Regions from separate parts of the Streptomyces sp. HUAS TT7 genome, predicted to be linked through region 2. Evidence: predicted binding sites of a transcription regulator. Region 2 holds the regulator's gene; the other holds the start of a gene.
The links. Region 2 encodes HrcA, which represses chaperone genes, less so after heat shock. Its sites were predicted from a motif close to TTNGCACTCNGNNNNNCNGAGTGCNAA; they were not measured.

Region 1 (4,207 bases), 1.9 Mb from region 2:
GCGGGTGGCGTGACGGTGGGCGTCACCAAGAAGCTCATCGAGGCCGGTCTGATCGACCCGTCGCTCACCACGGTCGTGCTCAACACCGGTGACGGGCTCAAGACCCTGGACGCGGTGGCCGCCACGTCCCAGGCGACCGCGACCATCCGCCCGAGCCTGGACGCCTTCCGAGAAGCCGGCCTCGCCCACTGAGCCGCTGCCGGACGGGGCCCAGCCCGCTGAGCCACTGCTGAACGAAGAGGAGCACCGAACCATGAGCGTGAACGTCCGCATCCCCACGATTCTCCGCACCTACACCGGCGGCCGGGCCGAGGTCGCCGCCGAGGGCGCCACCCTCGCCGAGGTCATCGCCGACCTGGAGAAGAACCACACCGGCATCGCCGCGCGCGTCCTGGACGACCAGGGCAAACTGCGCCGCTTCGTCAACGTGTACGTCAACGACGACGACGTGCGCTTCGAGCAGGGCCTGCAGACGGCCACCCCGGAGGGCGCCGGCGTCTCGATCATCCCGGCGGTCGCGGGCGGCTGACCGCCGGCGCACGTAACTAAATCCGTACCCACAGTTGAACCCAGAGTTGCCCTCTCCGCACGAGAAGCGGAGGGGGCAATTCAGCATGGTTGAGCGGGGTACAGTTGGGGAAGCGCCTTCGCTTCGAGTGCCAAGTGCATATGAGAACGCGACAACATGAGGTCAAAGTGTGTGTGTCCTTTGTGCCTTAAGTGCGCTTTGCCCGGCCCGACTTGCCCCGGAATGTTGAATTCACGGCATTCCGCTCTCGGCGCGTGCCCGGAATTCTCGTCCGATTGACCTGTTGCAGAGGGCAGTTGGGCAGATACATTCAGCCGCGGTCGACGCGTTCCGGCGCACACCCTCTCCTGTCGGAGGGTGGAGGTCTGACCCGGGTCCGCGAAGTGTGGTCCCGTGCAAGGGCCAGTAATAGGGGAGTTAGGCATGGCTCAGGGCACCGTCAAGTGGTTCAACGCGGAGAAGGGGTACGGCTTCATCGCGGTCGACGGTGGTGCGGATGTTTTCGTCCACTACAGCGCGATCCAGATGGACGGTTACCGCACCCTTGAAGAAGGTCAGCGAGTCGAGTTCGAGATCTCGCAGGGCCAGAAGGGTCCGCAGGCGGACATGGTCAAGCTCGCCGTCTGATCTCGGCGCGATCGGCCACCGACGCACTCACGCATGAAGGGGGCTGCCCAAAAGGGTGGCCCCCTTCACGCGTCCCTGCGTCCTCCGTGGTGCGGCTCGGTGGGTCCCTGCTGGGGCTCTGCCCCCGGACCCCCGTTCGCGCCTGAAGGGCGCTCGTCCTCAATCTCCCCCAAGGCCTTAAGGGCCAGGGGGGACCCCCATGACAGGCTGGGTATGCCCGCACGGAAACCCTGATAGGGGCGCGGGGAACTGCGCGACCAGTCACGTACGACCTGCGGGCGAAGGCGGGTTCAGGGGCGCGAGGAACGGCGCGAGCAACCACGCACGACCCGCACGTCGAAGGCGGCTTAGGGGCGCGGGGAACTGCGCGACCAGCCTCCCCCAAGCTCTCAACTTCGTTCGAGCAGGGGGGACCCCCATCGGCCCGCGGACGAAACGGACGGCCCTCCGCGAGGAGCCGGGGTGTGGGGGCGGAACCCCTACCGGTGCCGGGGGACCGGACGACACCGGTAAGTGGAGGGGTCCGGTTCAAGAGACTCGCTTGCACTCGCAGGTGCCGAGTGCTAATCATTGGGCTTAGCACTCTCCCAGTGAGAGTGACAGAACTTGGATCGGGTCAGTGAGGCCCGCAACCCGCGTGGGGCAAGGAACCACAAGGGCTGCAGGCCGTCCGTCGCGGGCGCCGGCGCGATCCACGAAGAACGCCACCCCTGTCCGGGAGGACCACTTCACATGGCCAAGATCATCGCGTTCGACGAGGAGGCACGGCGCGGTCTCGAGCGCGGGATGAACCAGCTCGCCGACGCCGTCAAGGTCACCCTCGGCCCCAAGGGCCGCAACGTCGTCCTCGAGAAGAAGTGGGGCGCCCCCACGATCACCAACGATGGTGTTTCCATCGCCAAGGAGATCGAGCTCGAGGACCCGTACGAGAAGATCGGCGCCGAGCTGGTCAAGGAAGTCGCCAAGAAGACGGACGACGTCGCCGGTGACGGTACGACCACCGCGACCGTCCTGGCCCAGGCCCTGGTGCGCGAGGGTCTGCGCAACGTGGCCGCCGGCGCCAACCCGATGGCCCTGAAGCGCGGCATCGAGAAGGCCGTCGAGGCCGTCTCGGCCGCCCTCCTGGAGCAGGCGAAGGATGTCGAGACCAAGGAGCAGATCGCTTCCACGGCCTCCATCTCCGCCGCCGACACCCAGATCGGCGAGCTCATCGCCGAGGCCATGGACAAGGTCGGCAAGGAAGGCGTCATCACCGTCGAGGAGTCGCAGACCTTCGGTCTCGAGCTTGAGCTCACCGAGGGCATGCGCTTCGACAAGGGCTACATCTCGGCGTACTTCGCGACCGACATGGAGCGCATGGAGGCGGCCCTGGATGACCCGTACATCCTGATCGTCAACTCCAAGATCTCCTCCGTGAAGGACCTGCTCCCGCTCCTGGAGAAGGTCATGCAGTCGGGCAAGCCGCTGCTGATCATCGCCGAGGACGTCGAGGGCGAGGCCCTGTCGACCCTGGTCGTCAACAAGATCCGTGGCACCTTCAAGTCCGTCGCCGTCAAGGCCCCGGGCTTCGGTGACCGCCGCAAGGCCATGCTCGGTGACATCGCCATCCTCACGGGCGGCACGGTCATCTCCGAGGAGGTCGGCCTCAAGCTGGAGAACGCCGGTCTCGACCTGCTCGGCCGCGCCCGCAAGGTCGTCATCACCAAGGACGAGACGACGATCGTCGACGGTGCCGGTGACAGCGACCAGGTCCAGGGCCGCGTCAACCAGATCCGCGCCGAGATCGAGAACAGCGACTCGGACTACGACCGCGAGAAGCTCCAGGAGCGCCTCGCCAAGCTCGCCGGCGGCGTGGCCGTCATCAAGGCGGGCGCGGCCACCGAGGTCGAGCTCAAGGAGCGCAAGCACCGCATCGAGGACGCCGTTCGCAACGCGAAGGCGGCCGTCGAGGAGGGCATCGTCGCCGGTGGTGGCGTGGCCCTGCTCCAGGCCTCCGCGGTGTTCGAGAAGCTGGAGCTCGAGGGTGACGAGGCGACCGGCGCCAACGCCGTGAAGCTCGCCCTTGAGGCCCCGCTGAAGCAGATCGCCGTCAACGGTGGTCTTGAGGGTGGCGTCGTCGTGGAGAAGGTGCGCAACCTGGCCGTCGGCCACGGTCTGAACGCCGCCACGGGCGAGTACGTCGACATGATCGCCGAAGGCATCATCGACCCGGCGAAGGTGACGCGCTCTGCCCTGCAGAACGCCGCCTCCATCGCCGCGCTGTTCCTGACCACCGAGGCCGTCATCGCCGACAAGCCGGAGAAGGCCGCCGCGGCCGCTCCGGGCGGCATGCCGGGCGGTGACATGGACTTCTGAGCCCCGGCTCAGTAGCTCCTGGCTGTACGCCGAGGGCGGCACCCCCATCACGGGGGTGCCGCCCTCGGGCGTTTCCCGAACCGGGCCGCGCGAGCGAGCACTTCTGCCGACCCTCACCTCACATTGGCCTGTTTCCGCCGCACTCTGCCAGGGGACTACTGGGAACCGCGATTACGGATAGTTAGAGTTACGTTGCATGTGAGAACAGTTGAGAACAGTGCTGTACGGGGGAGGGTGTTTTGCCACCAAGCGGGGGTGGGGCGGCGTCGCAGTCGCCGTCTTGGCCGTTCAACGTGCTCGATGTGGCGCAGACGGCCGCGGGGGACGTGGTCACCGAGCTGACGTCGTTCACGAAGTTCCAGCAGCGCGTGGATGAGCTGATCCGAAACCTCAAGGGCTCTCCGGCCGGACCGGGCGAGGTGGGCCAAGAGCGGCTGGCCCGCGACCAGTTCGGGGGCGGGGGCGGCGCGTTCGCCGAGGCCTCGGGCCTGTTCACCTCGTACGAGACGGTGATCGCCGAGTTGGAGAGCCTGTCCGGGCTGCTGTCGGACTCCATCGAGGGCATGGGCATCGCGGTACTGGCTTCCCACAAGGGCTACCAGAACATCGACGCCGAGATCCGCAAGCGGATGGCGGCGATCGCCGTGGAGACCAAGAAGCACTACGGGGGCGACTACGACCCCGGGCAGGCCAAGC
Region 2 (4,207 bases):
GCCTCGCCGGCCAGTTGGTGGCGGTAGACCTCAAGGGCGGCGGGATCGGTGTGCGGGTCCTGCGGCATGAACAGGTTGACTCCGAAGGGCTGGTTCGTCAGCCCGCGCATCTGCTTGATCTCCTGGTACATGCCGTCGGCGGTCTTGTACCCGGCGGCCAGGAATCCGAGCCCTCCGGCCTCGGAGACGGCCGCGGCCAGCGCCGGACCGGAGGCGCCGCCCGCCATGGGCGCCTGCACGATCGGATACCGGCAGAGATCGGTCAAAGCCATGCCCGCATCGTGCCACGGCGTTGCTCTCGCACCGAATCGCCTGTCCCTCCCGGGGTGAGTAACCCCAGCCCCCCTTGCTCGGGGTGGGCACAACCGGAGCACGGTCTGCAGACCGAAGGTCTCGGGGGTTTGGGGCGCAGCCCCAAAAAAGGAAAGGGGGCCACGGGGATGCACCCCGTAGCCCCCTCCCACGGCTCAACGCCCGTTGAACGCGTCCTTCAGGCGGGAGAACAGCCCCTGCTGCCCCGGCTGGAACTGGCCCGTGGGGCGTTCCTCGCCGCGGAGCTTGGCCAGCTGACGCAGGAGGTCCTCCTGCGCGGGGTCCAGCTTGCCCGGGGTCATGACCTCGACGTGCACGATGAGGTCACCGCGCCCGCCGCCCCGCAGGTGCGTGATGCCGCGGCCGTGCAGCGGGATGGACTGGCCGGACTGGGTGCCCGGGCGGATGTCCACCTCCTCCATGCCGTCCAGCGTCTGCAGCGGCACCTTCGTGCCGAGCGCCGCCGCCGTCATGGGGATGGTGACCGTGCAGTGCAGATCGTCGCCGCGGCGCTGGAACACGTCGTGCGGAAGCTCGTGGATCTCCACGTACAGGTCGCCGGCGGGGCCGCCGCCGGGGCCGACCTCGCCCTCCCCCGCGAGCTGGATCCGGGTGCCGTTGTCGACACCGGCCGGGATCTTCACCGTGAGGGTGCGCCGCGAACGGATGCGCCCGTCGCCCGCGCACTCGGGGCACGGGGTCGGGACCACGGTGCCGAAGCCCTGGCACTGGGGGCAGGGCCGCGAGGTCATGACCTGGCCCAGGAAGGACCGGGTGACCTGGGACACCTCGCCGCGGCCGCGGCACATGTCACAGGTCTGCGCGGAGGTGCCGGGGGCGGCTCCCTCGCCCGAACAGGTCGTACACACCACCGCGGTGTCGACCTGGATCTCCTTGGTGGTGCCGAAGGCCGCCTCGTTGAGGTCGATCTCCAGGCGGATCATGGCGTCCTGGCCGCGGCGGGTCCGCGAGCGCGGGCCGCGCTGCGATGCCGTGCCGAAGAAGGCGTCCATGATGTCCGAGAAATTGCCGAAGCCACCCGCGCCGAAGCCGCCGGCACCGCCGCCGCCCGACGACGACAGCGGGTCCCCGCCGAGGTCGTACACCTGCTTCTTCTGCGGGTCCGACAACACCTCGTACGCGGCGTTGATCTCCTTGAAGCGCTCCTGCGTCTTCGGGTCCGGATTCACATCCGGGTGGAGTTCACGTGCGAGGCGCCGGAACGCCTTCTTGATCTCGTCCTGTGATGCGTCGCGGCGCACGCCGAGTACGGCGTAGTAGTCCGTGGCCACTTACGACTCCGCCAGGATCTGTCCGACGTAACGTGCCACTGCGCGTACCGCTCCCATCGTTCCGGGGTAATCCATGCGGGTCGGTCCGACCACGCCGAGTTTGGCGACCGCCTCGCCGCCGGAACCGTAGCCGACCGATACGACGGACGTGGAGTTCAGTCCTTCGTGGGCGTTGTTCTCGTGCCCGATGCGTACGGTCATGCCCGATTCCTTGGCCTCGCCGAGCAGCTTGAGGAGCACGACCTGCTCCTCCAGCGCCTCCAGCACCGGCCTGATGGTCAGCGGGAAGTCGTGTCCGAAGCGGGTGAGATTGGCGGTGCCGCCGATCATCAACCGCTCCTCGGTCTCTTCGACCAGGGTTTCGAGGAGGGTGGCGAGGACCGTCGAAACGGTTCCTCGGTCCTCCGGTTCAAAGGACTCCGGCAGGTCCTGCACCAGCTGCGGCACGTCCGCGAAGCGGCGTCCCACCACCCGTGCGTTGAGCCGGGCCCGCAGGTCCGCGAGCGCGGCCTCGCCGAACGGCGCCGGGCAGTCGACCATGCGCTGCTCGACGCGGCCGGTGTCGGTGATCAGCACCAGCATCAGCCGGGCCGCGGCGAGTGAGAGAAGCTCCACATGCCGCACCGTGGACCGGGTCAGCGACGGGTACTGGACGACCGCCACCTGCCGGGTCAGCTGCGCGAGCAGCCGCACCGTACGGGCCACGACGTCGTCCAGGTCCACCGCGCTGTCCAGGAAGTTCTGGATCGCGCGGCGCTCCGGCGACGACAGGGGCTTGACGCCCGCCAGCCGGTCGACGAAGAGCCGGTAGCCCTTGTCGGTCGGGATCCGGCCGGCGCTGGTGTGGGGCTGGGCGATGAAGCCCTCCTCCTCCAGTACGGCCATGTCGTTGCGCACGGTCGCCGGGGACACGCCGAGGGCGTGCCGCTCGGTGAGGGCCTTGGACCCCACCGGTTCCTCGGTGCCGACATAGTCCTGGACGATGGCGCGCAGCACCTCGAGCCTGCGTTCACTGAGCATCGCGCACACCTCCAGTTGCCGTCCGTTTGGCACTCACTGTGTTCGAGTGCCAGCAATCCCCCGGCCAGTGTACGGCCGACCGGTACGCCCCTAGCAAGGGCGGCCGACCACGCTACCGTGCGGCGTCGCCGGTCGATTGCGGATAGCGTCGCGTCATGGACGTCAGTTGGGAAGAGTTCGGCTGGGAGCGCCTCGGCGACGGAGTCGGGCGCAGGCGCCTGCCCGTCTGGGACGCCACGGCCGCACTGATCGCCGGGGAGACCTCGCTCCTCTTGTACGACACCGGTGCGACGCTGCGCGAGGGCGCCGAACTCCGGGCGCAGGCCGAGGCCCTCTTCGGCCGCCGTGTGACCCATATCGCGCTCAGCCACCCCCACTTCGACCACGTCCTGGGCACGGCCGCGTTCTCCGGGGCCGAGGTGTACGGGGCGGTCGGCATCGAGCGGGCGCTGGTGCGCGAGGCGCTGCGTGACGACGCGGCCCGCCAGGGCGTGTCCACCGAGGACGCGGCCGAGGCGGCCGACCTGCTGGTGCTTCCGCACCACGCGGTGTGCGGCGAGTGGACGCTGGACCTGGGCGGCCGTCAGGTGCTGCTCGCCAATGTCGGCCCCGGTCACAGCGGCCACGACCTCGCGGTCCTGGTCCCGGCGACCGGCGGCTCGCCGGAGATCGTCTTCTGCGGCGACCTGGTCGAGGAGTCGGGCGAGCCCCAGGCGGGCTCCGACGCGGTGACCTCGCGCTGGCCGACCGCCCTGGACCGGCTGCTCTCGCTGGGCGGCGAGGACGCGGTGTACGTGCCGGGGCACGGGGCGGTGGTGGACGCGGCCTTCGTACGGGGTCAGCGGGACCAACTCGCGGCGCGGTTCGGCGTGTTGTAACCCCGGCGCCGGTCCGTCCCGGCCACCCCCGGACAATGGGGCCGATGCGCGGCTACAGCCCCGATCTCACGCCGCCCTGGCTGCATCTCCCGGGGGGCCGACCCCCGGCCCCCCGGCCGCAGCCCCGAATAATGGGGCCCATGCGTAGCTACAGCCCTGATCTCACGCCGCCCTGGAAGAAGAAGCAGGCGCCCGTTCCCGAGGTGCCTGCCGAGGTCGACCTCGTCGTCGAGGAGGTCTCCACGGGATTCTGCGGAGCCGTGATCCGCTGCGAGAAGACCGCCGAGGGGCCGACGGTCACCCTGGAGGACCGCTTCGGCAAGCACCGCGTCTTCCCGCTCGCACCCCGCGGCTTCCTCCTGGAGGGCAAGGTCGTCACGCTCGTACGCCCCTCCGCGTCCGCCCCCGCAGGGCCCGCCCGTACGGCCTCCGGATCGCTGGCCGTGCCGGGGGCGCGGGCCCGGGTCGCGCGGGCGGGGCGGATCTATGTCGAGGGGCGCCACGACGCCGAGCTCGTGGAGCGGGTGTGGGGGGACGACCTCCGGATCGAGGGCGTGGTCGTCGAGTACCTGGAGGGCATCGACGACCTTCCGGCGATCGTGGCCGAGTTCGCGCCCGGGCCGGATGCGCGGCTGGGGGTTCTGGTGGACCACCTGGTCCCGGGCTCGAAGGAGTCCCGCATCGCGGCGTCCGTGACGCATCCCG

Region 1: a site for HrcA is predicted at 1,733-1,759, ahead of groL (chaperonin GroEL). Genes of this name have one in related genera too.

The regions. Positions count from the first base shown of each region.
Region 1 is NZ_CP196175.1:3,956,628-3,960,834, reverse strand. It holds gene thrC (threonine synthase) at 1-192, shown strand, start outside; gene ACSHXC_RS17825 (MoaD/ThiS family protein) at 254-529, shown strand; gene ACSHXC_RS17820 (cold-shock protein) at 953-1,156, shown strand; gene groL (chaperonin GroEL) at 1,889-3,511, shown strand; gene ACSHXC_RS17810 (hypothetical protein) at 3,814-4,207, shown strand, end outside.
Region 2 is NZ_CP196175.1:5,825,044-5,829,250, reverse strand. It holds gene ACSHXC_RS26210 (nitronate monooxygenase) at 1-272, opposite strand, end outside; gene dnaJ (molecular chaperone DnaJ) at 468-1,604, opposite strand; gene hrcA (heat-inducible transcriptional repressor HrcA) at 1,605-2,624, opposite strand; gene ACSHXC_RS26195 (MBL fold metallo-hydrolase) at 2,780-3,502, shown strand; gene ACSHXC_RS26190 (DUF3097 domain-containing protein) at 3,643-4,207, shown strand, end outside.